Linked DNA regions of Microbaculum marinisediminis. The protein of the gene in region 1 interacts with the protein of each later gene in a pairwise test. Links are inferred from orthologs where the notes say so. Each region holds a gene or a part of one and is shown in the gene's direction. Other genes may lie near its edges. The genes, in order: trkA and ptsN.

Region 1 (14,864 bases):
CGCTGATCGATCTGTTGGCGCAGGCGCGCGAACGGGCCGCCTCGGTCAGCGAATACCGGGTGGCGATCGGAACGCCGCGCACCGGCGGCGAGCGGCTGGTGGATATCTACGTCGCGCCGATCGCCGAGGAAAACGACACCACCGTGGTGATGATCCACGAGCGCACCATCGCCGAGCAGTTCGACCGTCAGTTCACGCATCGGGCGGCGGCGCGCAGCGTCACCGGGCTGGCCAGCATGCTGGCGCACGAGATCAAGAATCCGCTTTCGGGCATTCGCGGCGCCGCCCAGCTCCTCGAGTCGACGGTGGAGGAGGGCGACAGGGCCCTTGCCCGGCTGATCCGCGAGGAGACCGACCGGATCGTCAAGCTGGTCGACCGGATGGAGGTGTTCTCCGACCAGCGGCCGGTCGAGCGCGATCCGGTCAATATCCACGTGGTGCTGGACCGGGTGAAGCACATTGCCTCTGCCGGCTTCGCCAAGCACATCCGTTTCGTCGAGGAGTACGACCCCTCGCTGCCGCCGGTGCTGGGCAATCGCGATCAACTCGTGCAGGTGTTCCTGAACCTGGTGAAGAACGCCGCGGAATCGATTGGCCCCAACGCGACGGACGGCGAGATCGTGCTGTCGACGGCGTTCCGGCCTGGCGTGCGGCTGTCGGTTCCGGGCAATTCCGAGAAGGTCAGCCTGCCGCTGGAGTTCTGCGTGCGCGACAACGGCCCCGGCGTCGCAGAGGACTTCCTGCCGCATCTGTTCGATCCGTTCGTGACAACCAAGATGTCCGGCTCCGGCCTCGGCCTCGCGCTCGTGGCCAAGATCGTCGGCGATCATGGCGGCGTGATCGAGTGCCAGTCACAACCGCGGCGGACCGTGTTCCGCGTTCTCATGCCGATGTACCTGACCCACCGCGACCCCAACGCGCGCGCGTCCGACGTGAAATCCGACGAGGACTGAGAGACGATGCCTACCGGTAACATCCTGGTCGCCGACGACGACGCCGCGATCCGAACCGTGCTCAACCAGGCGCTGTCGCGCGTCGGATACGACGTGCGCGTGACCGGCAACGCAGCCACCCTGTGGCGCTGGGTCTCGCAAGGGGAGGGCGATCTCGTGATCACCGACGTGGTGATGCCCGACGAGAACGCCTTCGATCTTCTGCCGCGTATCAAGAAGATCCGGCCCGAGATGCCGATCATCGTGATGAGCGCCCAGAACACCTTCTTGACCGCGGTCAAGGCATCGGAGCGCGGCGCCTACGAATATCTGCCGAAACCGTTCGACCTGAACGAACTGGTGACGATCATCGGCCGGGCCCTGGCGGAACCGAAGCCGCGGGCGGCGGACGGTGCGGAGGAAGAGGGGGACAATATCCCACTCGTTGGACGCTCGCCGGCAATGCAGGACATCTACCGGCTGCTCGCACGGCTGATGCAGACCGATCTGACGGTGATGATCGCCGGTGAGTCGGGCACCGGCAAGGAGCTGGTCGCCAAGGCCCTGCACGACTACGGCAAGCGCGCGAACGGGCCGTTCGTGGCCATCAATATGGCGGCCATTCCGCGCGACCTGATCGAAGCCGAGCTGTTCGGCCACGAGAAGGGCGCCTTCACCGGCGCGCAGACCCGCAACACCGGCCGGTTCGAGCAGGCCGAAGGCGGCACGCTGTTCCTCGACGAGATCGGCGACATGCCGATGGAGGCGCAGACCCGTCTGCTGCGCGTCCTGCAGCAGGGCGAGTACACGACGGTCGGCGGGCGCGTGCCGATCAAGACCAACGTCCGGATCATCGCGGCCACCAACAAGGATCTCCGGCAGCTGATCAATCAGGGGCTGTTCCGGGAGGATCTCTACTATCGCCTGAACGTCGTACCGATCCGGCTGCCGCCCCTGCGCGAACGCACCGAGGACATTCCCGACCTGGTGCGTCATTTCTTCGCCCAGGCCGAGAAGGAGGGGCTGCCGCACAAGCAGATCGAACAGGCCGCCCTCGACCGTCTGCGGCGGTATCGCTGGCCCGGCAACGTACGCGAACTGGAAAATCTGGTTCGGCGGCTCGCCGCGCTGTACCCGCAGGAGATCATCAACGAGCAGACGATCGAGGCCGAACTCGGGGAGCCGTCGGCCAACCCCGCCAACGATGGCGACCGTGAGGAAGAAACCCTCGGCGGCTCCGTCGAGCGCCACATGTCGGGCTACTTCCGCGAGTTCGGCGACACCCTGCCGCCGCCCGGGCTCTATCACCGTGTTCTCCGGGAGATCGAGGAACCGCTGATCGGCGCCGCATTGGCGGCGACACGCGGCAACCAGATTCGCGCGGCGGAGCTTCTGGGACTGAATCGCAACACCTTGCGCAAGAAGATCCGCGACCTCGATATCCAGGTTATCCGCAGCAGCCGGTAGTTTTCGGGCTGCCGCCTTTTCCTTGTCTCATTTCTGCAACATTTGTGGTTGATCTGCATCGGTCCGGCGCCGAGTATCCGGCGGCGGCGTGGTGCGCGCTGCCGCTATTCCGCTGCAGCGTCCGGAGCCGGAACGGGAATGGGTTTCAGTCAGTGACACTTGCCGAACCGCGACAGCAGCCAGTGCCGGCGTTTTCGACGCGCCGCAGAAAATCCCTGCGGATCGTGGGCGCGCTATTGGTGGTGCTGTCGCTTGTCGCGGGGACCGGGACGTTCGCGGTCCTGACCGGTCTGACCGCGGTCGAGCCGGACGAAAACGCCGTCGCCGCCGCGTTGGTCGTGAACCTGATCCTGGTTGCCGGGCTGGGCGCCATCGTCGCGGTCGAAATCGGCCGGTTGTGGCTGGCTCGCCGTCGCGGCATCGCCGGTGCGGGGCTTCATCTGCGCATTCTCGCGCTGTTCGCGGTGATCGCGGTGGTCCCGGCGGTGATCGTCGCGATCATTGCCAGCGTTACGCTCAGCCGGGGGCTCGATACGTGGTTCTCCGAGCGCACCAAGGCGATCATGCAGACCTCGCTGTCGGTTGCCGACGCGTATCTGCGCGAACACGGGCAGGTCATCCGGGCCGACATCCTCGCCATGGCGACCGACCTGGAACGCGCGGACGCGATGTACCGGGACGATCCGGAGCAGTTCCAGAAGTTCTTCACCGCGCAGGCGGCGATCCGGTCGCTGCCGGCGGCGTACCTGCTGGACGAGAACCTGAATGTCCTCAGGCGCGCCGATATCGAGCTGAAGCGGGAATTTCTGATGCCGCCGGCGAATGCGGTGGAGCAGGCCAAGAGCGGTGAGGTGATCGTCATCGCTCCGGGCGTCTCGAACCAGGTCGGTGCGATCAAGAAACTCGACGACTTCGACGGGGCCTATCTCTACGTCGCCCGGTCCGTCGATCCGCTGGTGATCAACTACCTGCGCCTGGCCCAGGCGAATATCGCCGAGTTCTCCAGCCTCGAGCGGCGGCGTTTCGGCGTGCAGATCGCCTTCGGTCTCATGTATGTCGGCTTCGCCTTCATTCTGCTGCTGGCGGCGGTGTGGGTCGGCATGGGGTTCGCCAACCGGCTCGTGTCTCCGGTCCGAAGGCTGATCGGCGCCGCGGATCAGGTGGCCCAGGGCAACCTCTACGTCCAGGTGCCGATCCGCAACAAGGAAGGCGATCTGGCGAGCCTGAGCACCACCTTCAACAAGATGACGACGCAGTTGCGCTCCCAGCGCGACGATCTACTCGAAGCCAACGAGGAGCTCGACGAACGGCGGCGCTTCATCGAGACGGTGCTCGCCGGGGTTCCGGCGGGCGTGCTCGGCGTCGATGATGCCGGCGCCGTTTCGCTGGCCAACCGCTCGGCCGCCGTGCTTTTGGGGACGAGCCAGGAAGAGCTGCTCGGCAAGCCGCTGACCGATGAGCTGCCGGAACTCATACCCTGCATCGAGCAGGCCTGGGCGCAGCCGTCACGGTTGATCCACGACCAGATTTCGGTGCGCCGCGGCGGGCGCGACCGGACCATCGCCGTGCGGGTGGCGACCGAGGTCTCGGCGACGGGCCACCGCGGCTATGTCGTCACCCTCGACGACATCACCGAACTGGTCACGGCGCAGCGGACCTCCGCCTGGGCCGACGTCGCGCGCCGCATCGCCCACGAGATCAAGAACCCGCTGACGCCCATCCAGCTTTCGGCCGAGCGGCTGAAACGCAAGTACGGCAAGGCGATCACCGAAGACCGCGAGATCTTCGACCAGTGCACCGACACGATCATCCGGCAGGTCGGCGATATCGGCCGCATGGTCGACGAGTTCTCCTCGTTCGCGCGCATGCCCAAGGCGGTGATCGCGCCCGCCGATATCGTCGAGACGGTCAAGCAGGCCGCATTCCTGATGCGTGTCGGCAACCCGGAGGTCGACATTTCGCTCGACCTGCCCGAGACGGCGATCTCCGTCCCCATCGATCGCCGGCTGATCTCGCAGGCGGTGACCAACATCATCAAGAACGCGATCGAGGCCATATCGGCGACCGATCCCGACGCGAATGGCGAACGCGGCCACGTGGCGGTGACGGTCGGGGAGGCGAACGGCTGGGTGACGATCGACGCGATCGACAACGGCATCGGCCTGCCGAGCGAGAACCGGGCCAGGCTTCTGGAGCCGTACATGACGACGCGCGAGAAGGGCACGGGCCTCGGTCTGGCCATCGTCGGCCGCATCATGGAGGAGCATGGCGGCCGAGTCGAACTGGCGGATGCGCCGTCGGTGGCCGAGGGCGGGCACGGCGCCTGGGTTCGCCTTGCCCTGCCTGTCGGCGGCAATTCGGAAATGGAAATGGACGACCTGGAACGCGCGGTCGACGCGGCCGTGTCGTGAACGCGTCAGTGGAGCAACGGTGAATGGCGAAAGATATCCTGATCGTCGACGACGAGGCCGATATTCGCGATCTGGTGGCGGGCATCCTGGAGGACGAGGGCTACGACGCCCGGTCCGCCCGCAACAGCGACGACGCGTTGTCGGAGATCGAGGCGCGCCGGCCGTCCATGGTCTTTCTCGACATCTGGCTGCAGGGCAGCCGGCTCGACGGGCTGGAACTGCTCGAGGTCATCAAGCAGGACCATCCCGATCTCCCGGTGGTGATGATCAGCGGTCACGGAAACATCGAGACGGCCGTCTCCGCGATCAAGAAGGGCGCCTACGACTATATCGAGAAGCCGTTCAAGGCCGACCGGCTGGTGCTGGTGGCAACCCGGGCGCTGGAGACCTCGCAGCTGCGCCGGGAGGTGAAGGACCTCAAGCAGCGCGCCGGTGACACCAGCCGCATCGTCGGCAAGTCGAGCGCGGCCAATCAGCTTCGCAACGCCATCGAGCGGATTGCCCCGACGAACAGTCGTGTGCTGATTTCCGGCTCGTCCGGGGCGGGCAAGGAGCTTGCCGCGCGGACATTGCACGGCCTGTCGGCCCGCGCCTCCGGCCCCTTCGTCGTGATCAACGCGGCGACGATCACGCCGGAGAACATGGAAGTCGCGCTATTCGGCACCGAGACCGCGGACGGCCGCCGCGTGATCGGCGCGCTCGAGGAAGCGCACGGCGGTACGCTGTTCATCGACGAAGTCGCCGACATGCCGCGCGAGACCCAGAACCGCATCCTGCGGGTTCTGGTCGATCAGAACTTCCAGCGGGTCGGCGGCTCGGCCCGGGTGTTCGTCGACGTGCGGATCGTCTCCTCGACCAGCCGCGACCTCGAGCTGGAAGTGCAGGAGGGCCGGTTCCGGGAGGACCTGTTCCATCGCCTGGGCGTGGTTCCCGTGCGGGTTCCCGCGCTGGCGGAGCGGCGCGAGGACATTCCCGAACTGGTCGACCACTTCATGCAGCAGATCTCGAACTCGACCGGCCTGCCGATCCGCCGCATCGGCGCCGACGCCATGGCGGTGCTGCAGGCGCACGACTGGCCGGGCAACGTGCGCCAGCTTCGCAACAACGTGGAACGGCTGATGATTCTCGCCGGCGGCGACGCCGAGGCGGTCATCACCGCGGACCTGCTGCCGGCGGAAGTCGGCGCCTCGCTGCCGCCGGCGCCGGGCAATTCGCGGGCCGAGGAAATGCTGGCCCTGCCGCTGCGCGACGCGCGCGAGATCTTCGAGCGCGAATACCTGATTGCCCAGATCAATCGCTTCGGCGGCAATATCTCGCGCACCGCCGAGTTCGTCGGGATGGAACGTTCGGCGCTGCACCGCAAGCTCAAGACGCTCGGCGTCGGCTGAGCCGAGAAGACGCGACGCCGGCCGTAGGCTGATCAAGCAAAACAAGCTATGAAGCGGGGCTGACGTCCGCGGCCGGAAGGCCGCGGGCGCCGCGATGTCGCAATTCGGGGACTGAACCATGAAGGTCGTGATCTGTGGAGCTGGCCAGGTGGGATTCGGCATTGCCGAGAAACTGGCCGCCGAGAACAACGACGTCAGCATCATCGACCGGGCACCGGAACTGATCCAGTCGATCACCGAGACGCTCGATGTCCGCGGGTTCGTCGGCCATGGCGCCCACCCGGACACGCTCGCCCAGGCTGGCGCGGAGCAGGCCGACATGCTGATCGCCGTGACGCTGCACGACGAGGTCAACATGATCGCCTGTCAGGTGGCCCATTCGCTGTTTAACGTCCCGACCAAGGTCGCCCGCATCCGCGCCCAGAGTTACCTGGCGCCGCACTGGCGCGATCTGTTCTCGCGCGAGCATCTGCCGATCGACGTGATCATCTCGCCGGAGGTGGAGGTCGGAGAGATGGTGCTCCGGCGGCTGGCGCTGCCGGGCGCGACCGACACCGTCACCTTCGCCGACGGGCAGGTGGTGGTGGCCGGCGTCTATTGCGACGAGAACTGCCCGATCGTGGACACGCCGCTGCGCCAGCTCACCGAGCTGTTCCCGGACTTGAAGGCGCTGGTGATCGGTATTCAGCGCGGCGAGCGCTTCTTCGTGCCGGATTCGTCTGATTCGATGCTGGTCGGCGATGTCGCCTACTTCGCCGCCGACCGTGACCAGGTGCGTCGCACGCTGGGTATCTTCGGCCACGAGGAAGCGGCCGCGTCCCGGGTGGTGATCGTCGGCGGCGGCAATATCGGTTTCTACGTGGCGCGCGAGATCGAGGCGCGGCAACGCAGCGCGCGGGTGAAGGTCATCGAGTCCTCCCGCAAACGCGCCATCGAGGTGGCCGACGATCTGCGCCGCACGGTCGTCCTGCACGGCAGCGCCCTCGACGAGGAGCTGCTGCGCGAAGCCGACGTCGCCGACGCCGACACCATCGTGGCGCTGACCAACAGCGACGAAGTCAACATCCTGGCGTGCGTGATGGGCCAGAAACTCGGCGCGGGGCGCAGCCTGTGCCTGATCAACAACCGGGGTTATCCCGACCTGACGCGGTCGCTCGGCATCTCGGCCTACGTAAATCCGCGCCAGATCACCGTTTCCAAGGTGCTGCAGCACGTGCGGCGCGGCCGTATCCGCGGCGTCCATTCGGTCCAGAACGGCGCCGCCGAGATCATCGAGGCGGAGGCGCTGGAAACCTCGCCGCTCGTGGGCAAGCCGTTGCGCGAACTCGATCTGTTCGATGGCATCAGGATCGGCGCCATCTATCGTGGCGAGGAGGTGATCATTCCGCGCGGCGACACCTACATCCAGCCGCACGATCGCATCGTCATGGCGGCAATGGCCGATCAGGTCCGCAAGGTCGAGCAGATGTTCCGCGTCAGCCTGGAATTCTTCTAAGCCGATCGCGGTTCCCATGATCCCCGTCGTCTTCGTCTTCGCCCATTTCCTCGCCGCCTACGCCCTTGCGCTGGTTCTGCCGGCCGTGGTGGCGATCGGGCTGGGCGAGGGGACGCTGGGGCTCGATTTCCTGATCAGCGCCGGCCTATGGATTTTCGTCGCGGGGGCGATGATGCTGAGCCTGCGCGGGCGCGAGCGCAGGCTGAGGCCGTCCCAGCGCTATCTGCTGGCCCTGATGCTCTGGTTGCTGTTGCCGCTGGTCGGGGCGCTGACGCTCACGATGACCGTCGACGGACTGGGCGTGGTCGAGGCCTATTTCGAAGCGGTCTCGGGACTGACGACGACGGGCGCCACCGTGCTGCCGCCGCCCGAGGAGCTGCCGCGCAGCGTCGTGCTCTGGCTGGCGATGACACAGTGGTTCGGCGGCGGCCTGACGCTGCTGGTCGTCGTGCTGGCGCTCGCCCCCTCCGGCGTCGGCGGTCTGCCCGAGACCCATTCCCGGATGGTCGAGCATGGCGGGTTGCCGGAGCGGCGTCGCCTGATCCTGCTCGTTCGCGACGTCTTTCCTATCTATCTCGGCGCCACCGCCGTCACCTTCCTGCTTCTGGCGGCGACGGATCTCGAGGCGTTCGAAGCGCTTTGCCTCGCATTCAGCGCGGTATCGACCGGCGGGTTTTCGCCGCGCTCGGTGACGATCGGCGAATACGTGCCGACGTTCGGCATTCTCGTCCTCGTGGTGGCGATGCTGTACGGCGGGACGAACGTGCTGTGGCAGCGCAATCTGTTCCAGCTGCGCCGGTCGCGGCGGATGTCGGACCGGGAGAGCCTGTGGGCGATCGGGCTGTGCCTGGGGCTCGGCCTGATCGCCGGATTCGCGTTTTTTCGTGCGGCGGGGCAGGGCGTCGGCATTGCCCTCCGCGACGGGCTGTTCACCGCGACATCGCTGATCACCACATCCGGCTTCGAGATCAGACACGCGAGCTTCGAGATCTTTCCGATCCCGCTGGTCGCGATCCTCCTGGCGATCGGCGCCGCGAGTTTCTCGACCGCCGGCGGTATCAAGCTCTTCCGGGTCGGCGCGATGCTCGTGCAGGGCGGGCGCGAGCTCAATCGGCTCGTCTATCCGCATGGCATCCGCCCCTCACGGCTGGGCGGGCAGCCGTACGACATCCAGGTGATGAAGGCGATCTGGACCGGCTTCCTCGCTTTCGTATTCGCCGTCGTCGCGCTGTCACTGCTTCTCGCGAGCGAGGGACTCCCATACGAAGGCGCGGTCATGGCGGCGCTTTCCGCGGTGTCCAATGCCGGGCCGATCTATGCGAGCGACTGGGCCGTATCCGGTGACTGGCCGTCCTATGCGGATATGGATACGGGCGCGCAGCTGGCGTTGTGCCTGGGCATGATTCTCGGGCGTCTGGAGGTCGTTGCCGCGCTAGGTCTTCTGGTTTACATGGTGCGTCGCGGATAATCCTTGTTTCGGCTCCAATCCGCCTTCATTCTGATACCAATCACAAGAAAACGACTCGGAGCAGCCTCGACCATGTCCCGCATCGCCTACGTCAATGGCCGGTATGTTCCGCATGCCTACGCCCAGGTGCATGTCGAGGACCGTGGCTATCAGTTCAGCGACGGCGTCTACGAGGTCTGCGAGGTGCATGACGGACATCTCGTCGACGAAACGCGGCACATGGCGCGGCTCGGCCGCTCGCTGAAGGAGCTGCGTATTCGCGAGCCGATGTCGGCGAAGGCGCTCGGACATGTGTTGCGCGAGACCGTGCGGCGCAACAGGGTGCGCAACGGGCTCGTCTACCTGCAGGTGACCCGCGGCGTCGCCAAGCGCGACCATCCGTTCCCGAAGGACGACGTGCCACCGGCGGTCGTCGTGACGGCGCGTGCGATCGATCCGAAAAAGAGTGCAAAATCGGCGGAAAACGGTATCAGTGTCATTACGGTTCCGGAAAATCGCTGGGATCGGGTCGATATCAAGTCGGTTTCTCTGCTTCCCAACGTGCTTGCCAGGCAAGCGGCGGAAGACGCCGGTGCATCGGAGGCGTGGTTCGTCGACACGGATGGCTATGTGACGGAGGGGTCGGCGACGAATGCGTGGATCGTCGATCAGGATGGCCGATTGATCACGCGGCCGGCGGAATTCGGGATCCTGCGCGGCATTACCCGAACCGTCGTCGTCGATCTCGCCGCCCGCGAGGGCGTCGAAATCGTCGAGCGGCCTTTCACCGTCGAAGAGGCGAGAAAGGCGCGTGAGGCGTTCGTGACGTCGGCGACAAAACTGGTTATGCCGGTTGTCAAGATCGACGATGCGGTCATCGGGAACGGTAAACCGGGCTCTATCGCCGGAAAACTGCGCGAGCTTTTCTACACGCAGGCGGAGATCGCGCCGTAAAAATGAACAGTGCGGTGCAGAATCGAACCTTGCCCCGGCGGTACGAGTTGCCATCTAATTGTAGCCGGGACGGATTGATGGTTTGCCGATCAATCTTGGTCGGAAGAGAAGGGACCCGCCCTGAAAGGAAATGGCGGGGCAAGAGGTAAAGGAATGGCGGCGGAACGAAATCAAAACCTACAGGACACGTTCCTCAACTACGTACGCAAGAACAAGACGCCTCTCACGATTTTCCTCGTAAACGGGGTTAAACTTCAGGGGGTAGTCACCTGGTTCGATAATTTCTGCGTATTGTTGCGGCGCGATGGACATTCTCAGCTTGTCTACAAGCACGCAATCTCCACGGTCATGCCGAACGGGCCGATTCAGCTGTTCGAGCCGGCCGAGGAAGGCGCAGCCGCTGGTGGCTGATTGAAGCCGGTCGATCCTGCACGGCATGGTCGCGCGCCCGGCCGGGACCCGGAGCGGGCGTCGGGACATAGCACCGCGCGTGACCCCACGCGCGCGTATGTCCTCGTACCGGTTCTCGAGGCAAGCGATCGGAAGGGACGGGACGACGCGCGCGGCGGCTCCAAGGCCGCCGTGGTGCGTTCGGCCGAGGCGCGGCTCGATGAAGCCGTCGGCCTGGCCGGTGCCATCGACCTCGATGTGGTCGGGCAGGGCGTCGTCCGCGTCGCCGCACCGCGGCCGGCGACGCTTATCGGCAGTGGCAAGGTCGAGGAACTCGCCGCCATCGTGCGCGGCGAGGATGCCGAGCTCGTCGTTGTCGACGCGGCGCTGACCCCGGCGCAGCAGCGCAATCTCGAAAAGGCCTGGGACGCCAAGGTCCTCGATCGGACCGGCCTGATCCTCGAGATCTTCGGCGCGCGGGCGCGCACGCGGGAAGGGCGGCTGCAGGTCGAGCTGGCGCATCTGACGTGGCAGAAGAGCCGCCTGGTACGGTCCTGGACCCATCTGGAGCGACAGCGCGGCGGCTTCGGTTTCATGGGCGGGCCGGGCGAAACCCAGATCGAGACCGACCGGCGCCTTATCCAGGAGCGGATCACCCGCATCGAAAAGGAACTCAAGGCGGTTCGCCGGACCCGCGCGCTGCATCGCGAGACGCGCCGCCGGGTTCCGTATCCGATCGTCGCCATCGTCGGCTATACGAACGCCGGAAAATCCACGCTTTTCAATAGGTTGACCAAGGCCGAGGTGCTCGCCGAGGACCTGCTTTTCGCAACGCTCGATCCGACATTGCGCGGCCTGACGCTGCCGGAAGGTCATATGGCCATCCTCTCCGACACGGTCGGGTTCATATCGGACATTCCGACCGATCTCGTCGTGGCGTTCCGCGCGACGCTCGAAGAGGTCATCGAAGCGGATCTGGTGATGCATGTGCGGGACATTTCGCACCCGGACACGAAGGCGCAGGCGGCCGACGTCGTCGACGTGCTGTCTTCGCTCGGCGTCGATACCGAGGACCCCCGTCACATGATCGAGGTCTGGAACAAGATCGACCTGATCGGCGCGGAGGAGTGCGACAGCCTGAAGGCTGCTGCCGAGCGTCTGCCCGAAATCGAACGACCGGTCCCGATTTCCGCCATGACGGGCGAGGGGGTCGACGCGCTGCTCGCGGCGATCGAGACCCGCCTGAAAGGCGAGATCGCGCACCGTTCGGTGGTGCTCGATGCGGCGGACGGCGCCGGCATGAACTGGATCTATGAGCGCTGCACCGTCACCGGGCGGCGGCATGACGACGACACCGGCGTCGTCCGTCTCGACGTCGACGTCCCGATGAAGCGGCTGGCGGAGTTCAATCGGCGGTTCGCGAAAGCGCTGCGCCTCGACTGAGGGCGGGCGCGCCTTCAGTTTTCTTGGCGTCCTGCCACCAGCCTTCCATCCGCTCGAGCGTCACGGCCTCCAGAGGCGTGCCTTCGGCGCGCGCCTGCTGTTCGATGTGGGCGAAGCGGCGGCGGAACTTGTCGTTGGTCCCGCGCAGGGCGTCTTCGGGATCCACGCCGAAATGACGGGCGAAGTTGGCCACGGCGAACAGGACGTCGCCGATCTCGTCCGCAAGTGCGCCCCGGTCTCCGGCTTCGGCGGCTTCGGACACCTCGTCGATCTCCTCGTGGATCTTGGCGATGACCTGGGCGGAGTCGTCCCAGTCGAAGCCGACCCGGGCGGCGCGCTTCTGCAGCTTCACGGCGCGCTGCAGCGCGGGCAGGGCGAGTGGCACGTCGTCGAGCAGCGAGGCCGGCCCGGGCGTTTCGCGCTCGGCGTGTCTTTCGGCCTTCTCCTCGGCCTTGATGTCTTCCCAGTTGCGCTTCACCGCCTCCGGCGTAGCGGCTTTGGTCGCCGCGAAGACATGCGGATGGCGGCGGATCATCTTCGTGGTAATCGCCGCGACGACGTCGCCGAAGGAAAACGCGCCGATTTCCTCCGCCATGCGGGCGTGAAAGACGACCTGGAGCAGGAGGTCTCCCAGCTCGTCCTTCAGGTCCATCAAATCGTCGCGGGCGATGGCGTCGGCGACCTCGTAGGCTTCCTCGATCGTGTAGGGCGCGATCGTCGCGAAATCCTGTTCCAGATCCCAGGGACACCCGGTCACCGGCGTGCGCAGCGCGGCCATGATGTCGAGGAGCGTATGGATGTCTTTGGACGGACGCATCGGCAATCCCGGAATCGGTTCGGAGATGGGCGCAGCATAGCAGAGGGACGATGGTACGCGCGGCCAATCGCGAACGGCATTGTCCCGGAAACCGAGTGCGGGGCCGTAAACCGAAACGCATTCCTGCGGCCGCACTCCGGTAAAGAAATGTCGCATAAGATATATTATGGAACCAAATGGCATATGACCGAGGGGGCGGCTTCGGCCAAAGAACCTCTTTGACTCAAAGGCCTACAGGATCGCGATCATCCGATCGCTGTCGGATGCCCGTGCCGACAACGGGGATGGCCGCGGATGGCCGGACGCGAGAACGATACAATTTTATTCAACGCGGCGGACCGAATTTTAACGGGCATCTGGGACAGTCCGTTTTCGTTCCGGCGGGCACGCGTATTCTGGGTGGGTTTTTATGCGTTTGAATTATCCGATCCTGCGACGATTGGGCCTTGGCGCCCATCTGGCGGTTGTCGTCGCGCTGGCGGCCATCCCGACGTCGCTGCTGATCATAGAGTTCATCGAATCCGAGCGGCGCGAAGCGATCGAAGACGCCGAGAAATGGACGCAGCGCGCCGCGACCCTGGTCGCCGAACGTCGCCAACACGTGATCGCGACGACGCGCACGGTCCTGACCGCGACCGCCGCGCAACTCGACGCGTCCGCACGTTCGCAGTCCTGCGCGACACCGCCTACCGGCAACGGCGAGATCGTATGGATGATCGCCCCCAACGGCGAGATCCTCTGTTCCACGACCTCCGGATTTCCGCTGTCCCAGTCCGTGATCGAGGAGCTGCTCGAAGACATCGTCGATCCCGGATTTGCGGTCATGGGACCGTATCTGTCGGGCGCCGGGCGTGCGCAACTGTTTGGCGCGCTGACGATACGGGCCGCCGACGGCACCACCTGGCACGTCATCCGCGCGATCGATCTGGCCTGGCAGCCGGCCTATGACGAGGATCTCGGCGGGCCGGCCGACTTCGTGGTGATGACCATCGACGACGAGGGCCTGATCTATCATCGGCTGGGGCCGGGGGCAGATCTGCCGATTGCGCCGGACGGAAAGCTGCGCCCTGCCCCTCCGTTTCATGCGTCCACGCTGGTTGGGACGTCCACGTTGATGGACATCGACGGCGTGCCGCGCATTTTCGGGGCCGCGTCGATACCCGAGACCGGCGATACCGTCATGGTCGGTCTGTCCCAGGACGCGGTCTCGTCCAAGGCGAAGCGGGATCTGATAGCCGATCTCGCGCTTTTCGCCGCCGCGCTCACGTTGTCCGGGGTCCTGGCCTGGCTCACCCTCGAACGCATGGTCTTGCGCTCGCTTCGCAGGCTGCGCGATGCGGCCGTCGCCACTGCGAGCGGAGAACCGAGCGATCGGGTCGAGATCACCGACGGCCCCATCGAGCTGCGCGAACTGGCGCACGCGTTCAACGACATGAAGGACAAGCTGGAGTTTCAGGCGTTCCACGACCAACTCACCGGGCTCGGGAACCGTCGCTACATCGAGCAGCGCATGGCCGCGTTGCTGCAGGACGGCGAACCGTTCGCCATTCTGGCGGTCGATCTGGATGGGTTCAAACCGATCAACGACACCTATGGTCATGCCGTGGGCGATTTCGTCCTCGCCGAAGCGGCGAACCGGCTCAAGGCCGAGTTCCAAGACGGTCTTTTCATCGGGCGAACCGGTGGCGACGAGTTTCTCGCCGGAATCGCGGTCGATGGCGAACGACCCGCCGACATGGCCTCGCAGGTAGCGACGCGTGTTCTCGAAGGCCTGGGGCGTCCGATCACGCTGCCTGATGGCACACAGGAAACCATCAGCGGCAGCGTCGGCATCGCCTTCTGGGCCGGCAACGGCACCACGGCGGACGACGTCATCCGCCAGGCCGACGCGGCGCTCTACCGTGCGAAGCGGTCGGGCCGAAACCGGTTCGTTTCTCCGGACGCGCCCGAGCCTCAGGCGGGCTGCTCGTCCTCGAAGGCGATCCGCATCCCGTCATAGGCCGGAACGACGTTATCGGGCAGCCGAGCCTTCAGGGCGTCGTAGTCCAGGTCGACATGCATATTGGTGAGGATCGCGCGGCGCGGCTTCACCCGGTCGATCCAGGTCAACGCCTCGTCCA
Region 2 (14,878 bases), on another replicon or contig:
GTGTTCTACATGATCACCGGCCTGATCACCGCCGATTCCGGCGCGATCACCTTCGACGGCCGCGACATCACGCGCCTGCCGATGTATCGCCGCGCCCGCCTCGGCATCGGCTACCTGCCGCAGGAGCCGTCGATCTTCCGCGGCCTGACCGTCGAGCAGAACATCATGGCCGTGCTCGAGGTGACCGAGCCGAACCGCAAGAAGCGCCGGGAAGAACTCGATTCGCTGCTCGAGGAATTCGCCATCACCCGGCTGCGCAAGTCGCCCGCCATCGCCCTGTCCGGCGGCGAGCGCCGCCGCGTCGAGATCGCCCGCGCGCTCGCCTCGCGGCCTTCCTTCATGCTGCTCGACGAGCCCTTCGCCGGCATCGACCCGATCGCCGTCGGCGATATCCGCGCCCTGGTGCGGCATCTGTCGGCGCGCGGCATCGGCGTCCTCATCACCGACCACAACGTGCGCGAAACCCTGGGTCTCATCGACCGCGCCTACATCATCCACGATGGCCAGGTGCTGATGCAGGGCTCGCCCGAGGAGGTCGTCGCCAACGAGGACGTGCGCCGGTTCTATCTCGGCGACGAGTTCCGCATGTAGGCGCGGAAGCGATGGCACTCTTCCCGAAGCTGGAGCTGCGGCAGAGCCAGTCCCTGGTGATGACCCCGCAGCTCATGCAGGCGATCAAGCTCCTGCAGATGTCGAATGTCGACCTCACAGCCTATGTGGAAGCCGAGCTGGAGCGCAATCCGCTGCTCGAGCGGACCGGAGATACGGGCGAGGATCGGGGCGGCGAGGACGGCGGCCAGGAGGACCGGGGCGGCGATTTCGATCCGGCGGGCGATTCGGAGGCGGTGCCGGGCGATCTAGTCGAGGTCACCCGCGGCGAGGACGTCGCGGCGATCTCCGACAGCCTCGATACCGACTTCGACAACGTCTACGACGCCGAGACGCCGACCACGGGCCCCGCCGCCAGCCGCGACGCGGGCGGAGATGCCAGCGGCGAGTCCGGTGGGAACACTGGCGGCGATATCGGCGGCGCCCCTGGCGGCTGGAGCACGGTGCGCGGCGACCGCCGCTCGGGCGACGGCGAAGGCGACTTCCTTGAGCAGACGGTGGCCGGCGAGGCCAGCCTGCACGACCATCTGGCCGACCAGCTCGCCATGGCGGTGTCCGACCCGACCCGGCGGCTGATCGGCCGCCATCTGATCGACCTTGTCGACGAGAACGGCTATCTGAGCGAGCCCCCGGCGGAGACCGCCGAACGGCTCGGCGTGCCGCTTGCCGATATCGAGGCGGTGCTGGCGACCCTTCAGACCTTCGATCCGCCCGGCGTCTGCGCCCGCGACCTCGCCGATTGCCTGGCGATCCAGTTGCGCGAGCGCGACCGCTACGACCCGGCCATGCAGGCCCTCGTCGAGAATCTCGAGCTCCTCGCCCGGCGCGATCTCGCCGCGCTGAGGAAGGTCTGCGGCGTCGACGACGAAGACCTGATCGACATGATCGCCGAGATCCGCCGCCTCGATCCGAAGCCCGGACAGGCGTTCGGCTCCGAGCCGGTCCAGCCCGTGGTCCCGGACGTGTTCGTGCGGCCGCGCCCCGACGGCACCTGGCACGTGGAGCTCAATTCCGACACGCTGCCGCGCGTGCTGCTGGATCAGTCGTACTACGCCACCGTCTCGGGCGGGGCCCGCTCCGACACGGACCGCGCCTACCTGTCCGACTGTCTGCAGCAGGCCAACTGGCTCATTCGCAGCCTCGACCAGCGCGCCCGCACCATCCTCAAGGTGGCGACCGAGATCATCCGCCAGCAGGACGCCTTCCTGGCCAAGGGCGTGCGCTACCTGCGGCCGCTCAACCTGCGCACCGTCGCCGACGCGATCCAGATGCACGAATCGACGGTGAGCCGCGTCACCGCGAACAAGTTCATGGCGACGCCGCGCGGCATCTTCGAGCTCAAGTACTTCTTCACCGCCGCGATCGCGGCGACGGAAGGCGGCGAGGCCCATTCCGCCGAGGCGGTGCGCCACCGCATCAAGGATCTGATCGACGCGGAAGCCGCCGATGCCATCCTTTCCGACGACGCGATCGTGGGAATCCTGCGCGGCCAGGGGATCGATATCGCCCGGCGCACGGTCGCCAAGTATCGGGAATGGTTGAAGATTCCGTCTTCCGTTCAGCGCCGGCGGGAAAAACGGGCCGGTTTGTGAAAAGTCAAGTCGAACCTCCGATTGACTTGGCAGGGCAGCGTCCTTAGGTTCCGACCGCCGCGAGGGGGCAGGACTTCGAGACGACCCACGCGGCACCGCGGCGTCGCAATCGGCGGCGCGAGGGCCTGGGGTTAGCGCAATAGAAGCCCGGAAGGCGAAATCCGACAGGGCCGTCCGAACGACACGAGATCATGCAACTTCGGGTCACCGGAAAGAACATCGACATTGGCGACGCGCTGCGAGAGCAAGTCTCTGAGCGGCTTGGCGTTGCCATGGGCAAATATTTCAACGGCGGCTGGTCCGGCCAGGTGACCGTCGAGCGCGAGGGCGTCGGATTCCGCACGGAATGCCGTATCCATCTCGACTCGGGGATCGACCTGCACAGCCGTGGCGTCGGCGGCGACGCCTATGTGAGCTTCGACCAGGCCGCCGAGCGCATCGAGAAGCAGCTGCGGCGGTACAAGCGCCGGCTCAAGGATCATCACGCCGAGCAAGGCAGTGGTGAGCCGCAGGCGGCGACCAGCTACGTCATCGCCGCGCCGGACGAAGACGAGACCGGGGAAGCGGGGATCGTCGACGACAATCCGATCGTCATCGCCGAGAGCCAGACAGCACTGCGCAAGATGACCGTGGGCATGGCGGTCATGGCGATGGATCTGGGAGAGGCGCCGGTCGTTCTGTTCCGGAACGTGGCCAACGGCCGCATGAACGTCGTTTATCGCCGCCATGACGGCAACATTGGCTGGATCGATCCGGCCGAGTCCGATGAAAAGGAGGCACGCGGCTAGCGCCGAATTCGGGCCGCGCGTGTCGCGCCCGCTGGTGCTTGCCCCGTGACGGTGCAACATGGATCTCAGCGATCTCATTCGCCAGGACGGGATCATTCCCTCGCTCAAGGCGAATTCGAAGAAGCAGGTAATCCAGGAGATGGCGGAACGGGCGGCGACCCTGCTCGACCTGCCTGCGCGCGATATTTTCGATCACCTGCTGCAGCGCGAACGGCTAGGCTCGACCGGCATCGGCCAGGGCGTGGCCATCCCGCACGCCAAGCTGGCCAAGATCGATTCGCTGTTCGGCATGTTCGCCAGGCTCGACAAGCCCATCGATTTCGACGCCATCGACGACGAGCCGGTCGATCTGGTGTTCCTGCTGCTGGCACCCGAAAGCGCCGGCGCTGACCATCTCAAGGCGCTCGCCCGCATCGCCCGCCTGATGCGCGAGCCGGGCATGGCCCAGAAGCTAAGGGCCTCGCGCGACGCCGCGGCGATCTACGCCGTGCTCAGCCTGGCCTCAGAGCCGACCGCGGTCTAGCCCGCGCGCACGCCTCCCAGTTCCGTTCCCTGAAACGCAAATCGCCGGACCGCGAGCGGCCCGGCGATGCGGGAATTTCCGTGCTGTCGGGCCGGTCAGTGCACGCTGACGGTCTCCAGTTCGTGCTCCTTGGCGCCGGCGACCGCCGATTCCTGGCTGTCGGTCAGCATGATCGGCGTGCCGTCGGCGGCGTTCAGCATGAACAGGCGGATGCCCGGCGCCATGTCGGGCGCGTCGGGGAACAGCTGCTTGAGGACGTCCGACATGATCGGCTTCACGTAGGCGATCTCGCCGCCGCCCATATTGGCCAGCATTTCCTCGGTGATGACGATCTTCTCGTCGTGCCGGTTCGCGTTCCGTTCCATGATACTCATACCTCTTACCTTTCTCGAGACCCGGCGCCCTCAGGCGATGTCCGTGATCTCGATCGTACGGACGACCCGTTCGGGTTCGGGCCGCACCAGATCGATCACGAGCAGGCCGTTCTCCAGGCCCGCCCCGCCGACCTCCATGCCGTCGGCCAGCACGAAGGTGCGCTGGAACTGACGGGCGGCGATGCCGCGGTGGAGGTATTCTCGGTCGGGCTCCTCGGTCTGCTTGCCCTTGATGGTGAGCTGGTTGTCCTCCAGCGTCACGTCGAGCTGGTCCTTGGTGAACCCGGCGACCGCGAGCGTGATCCTCAGCGTCGTCGCCTGCTCCCCGTTCCTGGGCAGCCGTTCGATGTTGTAGGGCGGGTATCCGTCGCCCGAACTCCGCGATACGCGGTCGATCAGGCGCTCGATTCCGTCGAAACCGAGCAGATAAGGGCTGTTTAGCGTAGACATACGCGGCATCCGGCAAAGTCCTCGTCACCAAGCGACCTTGAACTGGGCCCTTTCGGCGCCCGCTCCGTGAACCGGCGACATTCGCGTCCGCCGGTCGAGATTGGATATGGGGTTGCCGGATTGGCGGTTCAAGCCGCCCTAGGCGATCCGGGCGCCGCTGTCCCGGTCGAAGAAATGCAGGGATTTCAGGCCCGTATGCGCCGTCAGGCGATGCCCGGGTGCGAAATCCGCGTATCCGGGGGCACGCACCGTGATCTCGTGGCCGGCTCCGGTGCGGCCATGCACCAGCGATTCCGCACCGATCGGCTCCACCCCGGTCACAGCGAAAGCGACCGGCACGGTGTCGGAATCGCCCTCCTCGCCGCCCTCGCCGATCACGAGGTCTTCGGGCCGGATCCCGACGACCACCGGGCCGCCGGCGCCCTTGGGCGGCGGGATCCGGTGCCCCGTCCCGTCGAGATCAAGGCCCTCGCCGTCCGGCTCGGCCGGGATCAGGTTCATCGGCGGCGAGCCGATGAAGCCGGCGACGAAGGTGGTGGCCGGCTTCTCGTAGACCGCCATCGCCGTGCCGATCTGCTCGATGCGGCCCTCGTTCATCACCACCAGCAGGTCGGCGAGCGTCATCGCCTCGAGCTGGTCGTGGGTGACGTAGATCGAGGTGGTTCCCAGGCTGCGCTGCAGCCGCTTCAGCTCGATGCGCATCTGCACGCGCAGCTTGGCGTCGAGATTGGACAGCGGCTCGTCGAACAGGAACACCTTCGGCTCGCGCACGATCGCCCGGCCCATGGCGACGCGCTGGCGCTGGCCGCCGGACAGCTGCCGCGGCTTGCGGGCGAGCATCGGCTCGATGGCGAGCAGCCCTGCCGCCGCGCGGACGCGCCGCTCGATCTCCGGCTTCGGCGTGCGCCGGTTGCGCAGGCCGTAGGCCATGTTGTCGTAGACCGACATGTGCGGATACAGCGCGTAGTTCTGGAACACCATGGCGATGTCGCGCGCGGCCGGCTCGCGGTCGTTGACCGGTTCGCCGCCGATCGCCACCGCCCCCTCGCTCACCGTTTCCAGCCCGGCGATCATCCTGAGCAGCGTCGACTTTCCGCAGCCCGACGGGCCGACCAGCACGCACAGCGTCCCGTCGGCGATGCGAAGGTCGACGGCCTTCACCGCCTCCACCGCGCCGGGATAGACCTTGCGCACGCCACTGAGGATCACGTCAGCCATCGAAAGCTCCTACTTTTCCTGCTCGATCAGGCCCTGCACGAACAGCCGCTGCATCAGCACGATCACCACGACCGGCGGCAGCATGGCGAGGATCGCGGTGGCCATGATCAGGTGCCAGAGCGGCTCGGAATCCGGCACCGCGACCATGCGCTGGATGCCCATGACGGCGGTGTAGTAGCCGGTATCCGTCGTCACCAGCAGCGGCCACAGGTACTGGTTCCAGCCGTAGATGAAGAGGATGACGAACAGCGCCGCGATGTTGGTGCGCGACAGCGGCAGGAGGATGTCGCGGAAGAACTTCATCGGCCCCGCCCCGTCGATGCGGGCGGCCTCGGTCAGTTCGTCGGGGATGGTCAGGAACACCTGGCGGAACAGGAACGTCGCCGTGGCGCTGGCGATCAGCGGCAGCGAGAGGCCGGCATAGCTGTTGAGCAGCCCGAGGCCCGCCACCACCTCGTAGGTCGGCAGGATGCGCACCTCCACGGGCAGCATCAGCGTCAGGAAGATGATCCAGAAGGCCGTCCTCTTCAGCGGAAACCGGAAATAGACGATGGCGAAGGCCGACAGGAGCGAGATCGCGATCTTGCCGACCGCGATCGACAGCGCCATCACCGTCGAGTTGAACAGCATCAGGCCGATCGGTGGCGTGCCCGCGGCCGCCTCGCCCGTGCCGAGCACCTTCCAGTAGTTCTCGACCAGCTGGTCCCCCGGCCACAGCGGCATCACGCCGGACAGGAAGTCGCTGGCGGCATGCGTCGAGGCGACGAAGGCGATCCATACCGGCAGCACGATGAAGGCTGCGCCGAGGATCAGCGTCAGGTGGGTTACGAGCGTCAGGAGCGGGCGGCGTTCGACCATGGCTGTCCTCACACACCCATCTGACCGGAAGACAGCGGAACGGCCGGCTTCCTTGCGCTCATTCCCGCGAAAGCGGGATTCCGGGGCGGAACGAGGGGCATCGCTATGTGGCCCTTGATTCCCGCTTGCGCGGGAATGAGCGGGGAGTTTTGTTGAGGGCGGAGCGTGGCCATCGCGTCCTCAGTAGTGCACGCGCCGCTCGACGAAGCGGAACTGGATGACGATCAGCACGATGACGATCGCCATCAGGATGACCGACTGGGCCGCCGAGCCGCCGAGGTCGAGGCCGATGAAGCCGTCGCGGTACACCTTGTAGACGAGGATGGTGGTCGCCTGGCCCGGGCCGCCGCCGGTCGTCGCGTGGACGATGCCGAAGGTGTCGAAGAAGGCGTAGACGAGGTTGACGACGGCGAGGAAGAAGGTGGTCGGCGACAACAGCGGCAGCGTCACCGTGAAGAAGCGCTTGACCGGACCGGCGCCGTCGATCGCGGCGGCCTCGATCAGCGAGCGCGGGATCGACTGCAGGCCGGCGAGGAAGAACACGAAATTGTAGGAGATCTGCTTCCAGGCCGCGGCGATGATGATCAGGATCATCGCCTGGTCGCCGTCGAGCACGTGGTTCCACGACAGGCCGAGGCCGCGCAACGCGTAGGCGACGATGCCGATCGTGGGATTGAACATCAGCCACCACAGCACGCCGGCGAGCACGGGGGCGACGGCGTAGGGCCAGATCATCAGCGTCTTGTAGGCGGTCGCCCCGCGCAGCACCCGGTCCGCGGCGACCGCGAACAGAAGCGCGAACCCCATCGACAGGATAGCGGTAGCGGCGCTGAACACGACGGTGACGTGAACGGAGGCGAGGTAGCCCGGGTCCTCGAACAGACGGACGAAGTTGTCGAGGCCGACGAACTTGACCGAAAGCCCGAAGGCATCCTGGCGCAGGACCGACTGGTAGACTGCCTGGCTCGCGGGCCACAGGAAGAAGACCGCGGTGATCGCAAGCTGCGGGGCGAGCAGGGCCGCCGGCAGCCAGACGCCTGAAAAGCTGACGCGTTTGTCGTTCATCGCGGAAAGAGGTGCATGGCAAGGACAAGGTGCGGCGGGCCGCCGATGGCCGCCCGCCGCTTTTTGGGGTTGCTCTAGGAGTTCTGGTCCTGGAACTCGCGCAGCAGCTTGTTGCCGCGCTCCACGGCCGCGTCGAGCGCCTCCTCGGCGCTCTTCTTGCCGGCCCAGACCTCTTCCAGTTCCTCGTTGATGACGTCGCGGATCTGGACGAAGTTGCCCAGGCGCAGGCCGCGCGAATTCTCGGTCGGCGGATTGAGGTTCATCTGCAGAACCGAGATGTCGGCGCCGGGGTTCTTCTCGTAGTAGCCCTGCGCCTTCGACAGTTCGTAGGCGGCGGTGGTGATCGGCAGATAGCCGGTCTCCTGGTGCCACCAGGCCTGCACCTCCGGCGAGGACAGGTAGGTGAAGAACTTCGCCGCACCCTTGTAGGTCTCGTCGGAATGGCCGGTCAGGGGCCACAGCGTCGCGCCGCCGATGATCGAGTTCTGCGGCGCGCCGGCCGCGTCGTCGTAGTAGGGCAGCATGCCGACACCGACCTCGAAGTCCTTGGCGTTGGCGCGCACGCCGGCGAGCGAGGCCGAGGAGTTCATGTAGATCGCGCATTCGCCGGAATAGAACTTCGGCGCGGGATCCGAGCGGCGTCCGCCGTAGTCGAAGATCTTCGACGTCTGCCACTCACCCATGTTGGCGACGTGTCGCTTCTGCAGGTCGCCGTTGAATTCGAGCACGACGTCGGTGCCGCCGAAGCCGTTGGCCTTCGAGGCGAACGGCACGTTGTGCAGCGCCGAGAAGTTCTCCAGCTGCACCCAGGACTGCCAGCCCGTGGTGAAGCCGCAGGAGGCCGCACCCGACTCGATGATCTTCCTGGAGAACGCCTCGATGTCGCCCCAGGTCTTCGGCGGGGTGTTCGGGTCGAGGCCGGCTTTCTCGAATGCCGTCTTGTTGTAGTAGAGGATCGGCGTCGAGGAGTTGAACGGCATCGACAGCATGTTGCCGTCGGTGTCGGTGTAGTAGCCGACGACGGCCTGCAGGTAGGCCTTCGGATCGAACGGCTCGCCCGCCTTCTCCATCAGCTCGTAGACCGGATAGACGGCGCCCTTGGCGGCCATCATCGTGCCGGTGCCGACCTCGAACACCTGCACGATCGCCGGGTGCTCCTTGGCGCGGAAGGCGGCGATCGCCGCCGTCATCGTCTCGGTGTAGTTGCCCTTGTAGACGGGCGTGACCTTGTAGTCCGACTGCATGGCGTTGAAGTCGCCGGCGATCTTCTCGACCTTCTGGCCGAGCTCGCCGCCCATGGCGTGCCACCAGACGACTTCGGTGGCGGCGTTCGCCGAGCCGGCTGCGAGCGTCGCGCCGGCAACGGCAAGCCCCGCGAGCGCGGACGTTCCGGCGGTCCGGAATAGGGTCATGGAGAGCCTCCTTATGGATCCGACGCCGGGAACGGCGCCCTGAGGAGGCTGGCGGTATCACCGCCATCTGACAGTCGGATTACGGTTCCATGTCGGCGCCGTGACACCCCTTGGCGGCGCCAGGATCTTCGGCTCGGCCCTGGCTCGGGCCCTGACGCAGCGTGTGACGCGGCGTCGGTTTGCCGGTCAGCCTGCCGCCGGCGCCGGGAAGCGCAACGCCGCCCGCAGCCCGCCCGACGCGGCCGTGCCCAGCGTCAGGTCGCCGCCATAGGCCTGCGCGATCTCGGCGACGATGGCCAGGCCAAGGCCGCTGCCCGAGCGGCCCTGCCCCGGCCCGGAGACGTCGAGCCGCTCCCAGCGCCGCAGCACCGTCTCGCGGTCGGCCTCGGGAATGCCGGGGCCGTCGTCCTCGACGACGATCGCCGTGCCGTCCGCGTCCGGCGCGACGGTGACGGCGATGCGCCCGCGCGCCCACGTCACCGCGTTGTCGGCGAGGTTGCCGAGCGCCTCGTAGAGGTCTTCCGGGTCGACGGCGAGGCGCGTGCCGGGGGGAACCGCGATGTCCCACTGGATGCGCTCGCCCGCCGGTGTGCGGGCCAGCGCGCCGGCGACGCGGCGCACCACCGGCTCGACGTCGATCAGCGCCGACGGCCGGTGGCTCAGCCGCGCCACGGCGATCGCCCGCTCGACATGGCGGCGCATGGTGCCGGCGATCTCCGCGAGTTCGTCGGCGGCCTGGTCGTCGCCGCCCGCGCGCACCCGCTCGGCATGGCTCGACAGGACCGTAAGCGGCGTCTTCAGCCCGTGCGCCAGGTCGGCGGCGCGGGTCCGCGCGCGCTCGATGGTGGCGTCCTGGGCGTCGAGCAGGTCGTTGACCTCGTGGGCCAGGGGCACCACCTCGGCGGGAAAATCCGACGGCAGCCGCGCCGTCTCGCCGGAGCGCACCGCGCCGATGGCGCGGCGCACCGTCTCCAGCGGCTTCAGCCCGAACTGGATCTGCGCCCAGGCCGCCGCCAGCAGCACCCCGCCGAGCAGCGCCAACGACAGCGCGAGTTCGCCGGCGAAGGCGCGGGTGGCCCGCGTCACCTCGGCACGGTCGACGGCGACCGCGATGCGCAGGTCGCGCAGGCCCGCTCCGGTATTGCTAGCGCCGGGTTCGTAGGAGACCTGCCGCTCGCGGACGATCAGCGTCGCGTCGCCCGGCCCCGGCCGGACATGGCGGTGCACCGCGCCGTTGCCCAGCGCGTCGGCCGGCAGGTCGAGGGTCTCGTCCCACAGCGAGCGCGAGCGCAGCAGCGTGTCGCCGTTTTCGTCGCGGATTTCCCAGTAAAGGCCGGACAGCGGCGTGGTGAAGCGCGGATCGGCGGGCGGACGGGCCAGCGTGACGGCGCCGTCGGCGGCGATGGCGACGTTGCCAGCAAGCTGGTTCAGGTAGGTCTCCAGCTCGGCGTCGACGCGGCGCGAGACGTGGCGCTCGAACAGCAGCGCCAGCCCGAGCCCGGCGATGATCAGCGCCACGGCGACCCAGATCGCCGCGCCGGCGAACAGCCTGAGCCTGAGCGAGCGGCCGCTCACCCGGCCGCCTCCGGCACCATGTAGCCGAAGCCGCGCCGCGTCTCGATCAGGTCGACGCCGAGCTTCCGCCGCACGCGCCCGACCAGCACCTCGATGGCGTTGGAGTCGCGTTCGAAGTCCTGGGCGTAGAGATGCTCCGTCAGCTCCAGTTGCGAGACCACGCGGCCGGCGTGGTGCATCAGATAGGACAACAGCCGGTACTCCTGCGGCGACAGCGCCAGGGGCACGCCGTTCACGCTGACCTTCATCTGCCGCGTGTCGAGGCTGACCGGCCCGTTGGTGAGGATCGGGCTCGCCTGCCCCGCCGAGCGCCTGAGCACGGCGCGCAGCCGCGCCACCAGTTCCTCCATCCGGAAAGGCTTGGGCAGATAGTCGTCGGCGCCGGCGTCGATGCCCTCGACGCGCTCGTGCCAGCTGCCGCGCGCCGTCAGCACCAGGACGGGAAAGCGCTGGCCGGCCTCGCGCCAGCGCTTCAGCACCGACAGGCCGTCCATGCCGGGCAGCCCGAGATCGAGCACCACGGCGTCGAACGCCTCGGTGTCGCCGCGGAACCAGGCCTCCTCGCCGTCGGCCTCGCGGCTCACCGCGTAGCCGGCGGCGCTCAGCGCGGCGTCGACGTCCCGGGCGATCCGGTCGTCGTCCTCGACCAGCAGGATGCGCATCAGTCGTCCCGGTCCGGCAGGATCCTGGCCGTGGCCGCGTCGACATAGATCTCGTGCAGCCGGCCGTTGCCGTCGATGACCTTGAACTCGTAGAGCCAGCGGCCATCCTCGCGATCGAACTCGATCTCGAGGATTTCCCCGGGCAACTGGCCGGCGACCGTGGCGATCACCTCGGCAAGCGGCAGCGCCTCGCCGCGCTTGACCGCCGCCCACGCCGCATCGTGGTCGTCGTCTTCATGGTCCCTGTCCCTGCCCCGGTCGCTGTCGGCGAACGCGCCGAATGGCATCGCCGGCGCGGCCGCGAGGACCGCGGACAGGAACAGGACTGAAAGGCTGTGTCTGATCATCGCCCGAACCTGCCGTGATCAAGCTGACAAAACGCTGACAAGGCCGATCAGCGGTCGGTCAGCGAGGCTCCGGTATCTCCTGTCGACAACGGCGATGACGCCGCTGGAACCGAAGTCGAAACCACGATTGGAGATAAGCATGAAGCGCAATGTCCTGAAAGCCCTGGCCCTGTCCGCGATCCTCGGCGCCGCCGCCGCGCCGGCCTATGCCAGCGATGACGCGGATTGCGGCAACACGCCGCGCGACCAGTGGATGAGCATGGACGCGGCGAAGGCCAAGGGCGTCGAGATGGGCTACGAGGTCCGCAAGGTCGAGGCGGACGACGGCTGCTACGAGCTCAAGGTCATCGACAAGAACGGCGCCCGGGCCGAGCTCTACCTGCACCCGGTCACCGGTGCGGTCGTCCAGCCCAAGGACGACGACTGATGTCCGACGCCACGGCAGTGGGCACCGAGGTCGGCCGCGAAACGCGGCCGGCCGACGTGCGTGTCTGGGACCCGCTGGTCAGGATCTTCCACTGGACCCTCGTCGGCGGCGTCCTCGTCGCCTATGTCAGCGGCGACGAGTGGGACCGGCTGCACATCAATGTCGGCTACGGCATCGCCGCGCTGATCGCCTTCCGGCTGGTCTGGGGCGTGGTCGGGTCGCGCCATGCCCGCTTCAGCGATTTCGTCTACCGGCCCTCGCGGGTGCTCGGCTATCTGCGCGACACCATGGCGTTCCGCGCCAGGCGCTACATCGGCCACAATCCGGCCGGCGGCGCGATGGTGGTGGCGCTGCTGACCATGATCGCCATCATCTGCAGCACCGGCTTCATGATGACGACCAATGCCTACTGGGGCGTGAAATGGGTCGAGGAAGTGCACGAGATCGCCGTCAACGCGACGCTGGTGCTGATTGTCGCCCATATCGCCGGCGTGCTGATCGCCAGCTGGGAGCATGGCGAGAATCTGGTTCGCGCCATGGTGACGGGCCGCAAGCGGGCCGAATAAGCAGGTGGGCCGAATGAGCGGGCGACCCGGTCGAGCCAGTCCCAGGTACCGGGTCAGCTCTTGAGCAGATGAGCGGGCGCACGCGCGCCACCCGGCGCGCGAGCCCCGCGGTCCGCTGCTCTTACGGCTTGTCGACGAACTTGAGGCCGCCGACGGGGCGCACGGCGCTCGCCTGCGGGCCCTTCTCGCCCTCCCCGGAATGAACCACAAGCTCGACCGTATCGCCGAGCGACAGCGTATCGAAGCCGTTGCCGACGACGCTGTTGCGATGGAAATAGACCAGCCGGCCGTCGGTCATGGCGATCTGGCCGAAGTCGCGGTCGGGATGAAGCTCCTCGATCCGGCCGGCCAGCGGCGCGTCGTGCACCTTCACGTCGGCGTTGGCCTTCTGCTTCCACTTCTTGAGCTGGCGCTCCATCGCGTCGAAGGCGTCGCGGATCGCCACATAGATGTCCTCGTGCGCATGCACGTTGCCGGGCTTGTTGTTGACGGTGAGCTCGGTGCCGGGCACCCGCACCTCGATGCGGATCTCGTAGAGGTTGCCCTTGGTGTGGTGCTTGTGCGGCGCCTCGATCTGCACGTGGCAACTGGTGATGCGGTCGTAGAACTGCTCCAGTCTGCCAACCCGCTCACGCACGCGCTTTTCGACGAATTCCGAGGGGTCCATGTTGCGGAAAGCGATTTCGACGGGAGTTTCCATTGCGACGCCTCACTTCGATTCGTTGATACACCGGACTATCGTCGCAGCGGCCGTTTCGCCGCTGCATTGACCTAGATTAAGCACGGACTGCGGCGGCGCAAAGGTGGTGCGACATTCGGCGTTTGCCCGGCCGCCGCGCGGGTTGCTATCCTTCGCCGCAAGCGGTTGCCGCCCCGCCCCCGGGACGTCCGGGAAAGTCCGGGGGACGCCCGCGGGGAGTTCTGGGAAGCCCATGACGCAGATCCTGACTTCGGCCGATGCGCTGGTCCGGCTCGTCCCGGACGGGGCCAAGATCGCCGTCTTCAAGGATAGCGGCATCCCGATGGAGATCGCCCGCGCGCTCGTTCGTCGCGACGCCCGGGGCCTGCATCTCGTCACCGTGCCTACGTCGGGCGAGTTCGCCGACATGCTGATCGGCGCCGGGTGCGTCTCGGTAATCGAGACAGCCGGGGTGTCGCTCGGCGAGTTCGGCCCGGCGCACGCGTTCGTCCGCGCGGTGAAGGCCGGCGCGATCGAAATCCGCGATTCCACCTGTCCCGCCGTCTATACCGGCCTGCAGGCGGCCGAGAAGGGCATTCCGTTCATGCCGATCCGCGGCCTGATCGGCTCCGACCTGCTGGGCGTCCGGCCCGACTACAAGGTGATCGGCAATCCCTTCGCCGACGACGACCCGATCGTGGCGATCCCCGCCATCCGGCCGGACGTGGCGGTGATGCACGTGCCGCTCGCCGACCGCTTCGGCAATCTGTGGATCTCGCGCGCGCACGAGCTGAAGATCCTGGCGCACGCCTCCGTCCTGACGCTGGCAACCGCCGAGGAGATCGTCGACGACAACCTCGCGCTGGACGAGACGCGCGCGCCCGCGCTCATTCCCGGGCATTCCGTCGCCGCCCTGGCGCCGGCGCCCAACGGCGCCTGGCCGATGGACCTGCCGGGCCGCTACGCCGCCGACACCGGCCACCGGCGCGCCTATGCCGACCGCACCCGCACGCCCGAGGGCATGGCCACCTACCTGCGCGAGGTCGTGTTCGGCGAAACCGTGGCGGCCGAATAGCCGTGGCGGCGCAATTGGGCGATATCCTGATCGAGGAGATCATGATCGCGGCGATCGCCCGCAAGCTTCAGGGCTGCGGCCACATCGCCGTCGGCGTCTTGTCGCCGATCCCCGGCTCGGCGGCGCTTCTGACCCGCGCGAGAGCCGGCGCCCGCGTCTCGATCATCGGCTCCACCCACCCCGATTTCCGCACCGACGGCGGCGTCGACCTGTTCGACAGTGCCGGCCAGGGCCGAATCGACGCGTTTTTCCTGAGCGGCGGCCAGATCGACGGGCAGGCCAACGTCAACCTGACCGGCATCGGCGCCTATCCCGAACTCGACGTGCGCTGGTCCGGCGCCTTCGGCTCGGCCTATCTCTATTTCATGGTACCGCGCGTCATCCTGTTCCGCGCCGAGCACAGCCGCCGGGTGTTCGTGCCCAAGGTCGATTTCATCAGCGCGCCGGGGGTCAGCCCCGCCAACGTGCACCGTCCCGGCGGCCCCCACGCGCTGGTGACGAACCTGTGCGTCATGCGCTTCGACCGCGCGGCGGGCCGGTTCACGCTGGAAAGCGTCCATCCCGGCCATACGCTGGAAGAGGTCCGCGACAACACCGGCTTCGATTTCGACGCGGCCGCCGACCTGGCGCAAACCCCGCTGCCCCACAGGGAAACGCT

What was found.
Region 2: the proteins of trkA (region 1) and ptsN interact in binary tests that used the Escherichia coli proteins (3 or more experiments, as listed by UniProt). The link is inferred for Microbaculum marinisediminis from one-to-one orthologs.

Annotation. Positions count from the first base shown.
Region 1 is NZ_JALIDZ010000010.1:177,950-192,813, reverse strand. Bases 5,700-8,504 are described here. They hold trkA (Trk system potassium transporter TrkA), read left to right. Parts: upstream 5,700-6,316; coding sequence 6,317-7,693; downstream 7,694-8,504. Other genes in these bases: MUB46_RS20070 (TrkH family potassium uptake protein), read left to right, coding at 7,710-8,504; ntrX (nitrogen assimilation response regulator NtrX), read left to right, coding at 5,700-6,198. Also shown: MUB46_RS20095 (two-component system sensor histidine kinase NtrB), read left to right, coding at 1-953; ntrC (nitrogen regulation protein NR(I)), read left to right, coding at 960-2,399; MUB46_RS20085 (sensor histidine kinase NtrY-like), read left to right, coding at 2,624-4,810; more of ntrX, read left to right, coding at 4,834-5,699; more of MUB46_RS20070, read left to right, coding at 8,505-9,161; MUB46_RS20065 (D-amino-acid transaminase), read left to right, coding at 9,234-10,094; RNA chaperone Hfq, read left to right, coding at 10,248-10,505; GTPase HflX, read left to right, coding at 10,506-11,927; mazG (nucleoside triphosphate pyrophosphohydrolase), read right to left, coding at 11,890-12,744; MUB46_RS20045 (diguanylate cyclase domain-containing protein), read left to right, coding at 13,154-14,743; MUB46_RS20040 (MBL fold metallo-hydrolase), read right to left, coding at 14,698-14,864. UniProt on the Escherichia coli protein: Part of the constitutive potassium transport systems TrkG and TrkH. May regulate the transport activity of TrkG and TrkH systems. Binds to NAD(+) and NADH.
Region 2 is NZ_JALIDZ010000007.1:5,346-20,223, reverse strand. Bases 1,961-4,779 are described here. They hold ptsN (PTS IIA-like nitrogen regulatory protein PtsN), read left to right. Parts: upstream 1,961-3,047; coding sequence 3,048-3,512; downstream 3,513-4,779. Other genes in these bases: ugpC (sn-glycerol-3-phosphate ABC transporter ATP-binding protein UgpC), read right to left, coding at 4,475-4,779; MUB46_RS15540 (Hsp20 family protein), read right to left, coding at 3,917-4,345; MUB46_RS15545 (BQ00720 family protein), read right to left, coding at 3,608-3,877; hpf (ribosome hibernation-promoting factor, HPF/YfiA family), read left to right, coding at 2,393-2,989; rpoN (RNA polymerase factor sigma-54), read left to right, coding at 1,961-2,201. Outside these bases: lptB (LPS export ABC transporter ATP-binding protein), read left to right, coding at 1-591; more of rpoN, read left to right, coding at 603-1,960; more of ugpC, read right to left, coding at 4,780-5,554; sn-glycerol-3-phosphate ABC transporter permease UgpE, read right to left, coding at 5,564-6,412; sn-glycerol-3-phosphate ABC transporter permease UgpA, read right to left, coding at 6,593-7,477; sn-glycerol-3-phosphate ABC transporter substrate-binding protein UgpB, read right to left, coding at 7,552-8,889; MUB46_RS15515 (sensor histidine kinase), read right to left, coding at 9,076-10,464; MUB46_RS15510 (response regulator transcription factor), read right to left, coding at 10,461-11,126; MUB46_RS15505 (PepSY domain-containing protein), read right to left, coding at 11,126-11,473; MUB46_RS15500 (PepSY domain-containing protein), read left to right, coding at 11,613-11,900; MUB46_RS15495 (cytochrome b/b6 domain-containing protein), read left to right, coding at 11,900-12,466; hpf (ribosome hibernation-promoting factor, HPF/YfiA family), read right to left, coding at 12,588-13,166; MUB46_RS15485 (CoA transferase subunit A), read left to right, coding at 13,399-14,220; MUB46_RS15480 (CoA-transferase), read left to right, coding at 14,223-14,878. UniProt on the Escherichia coli protein: Seems to have a role in regulating nitrogen assimilation.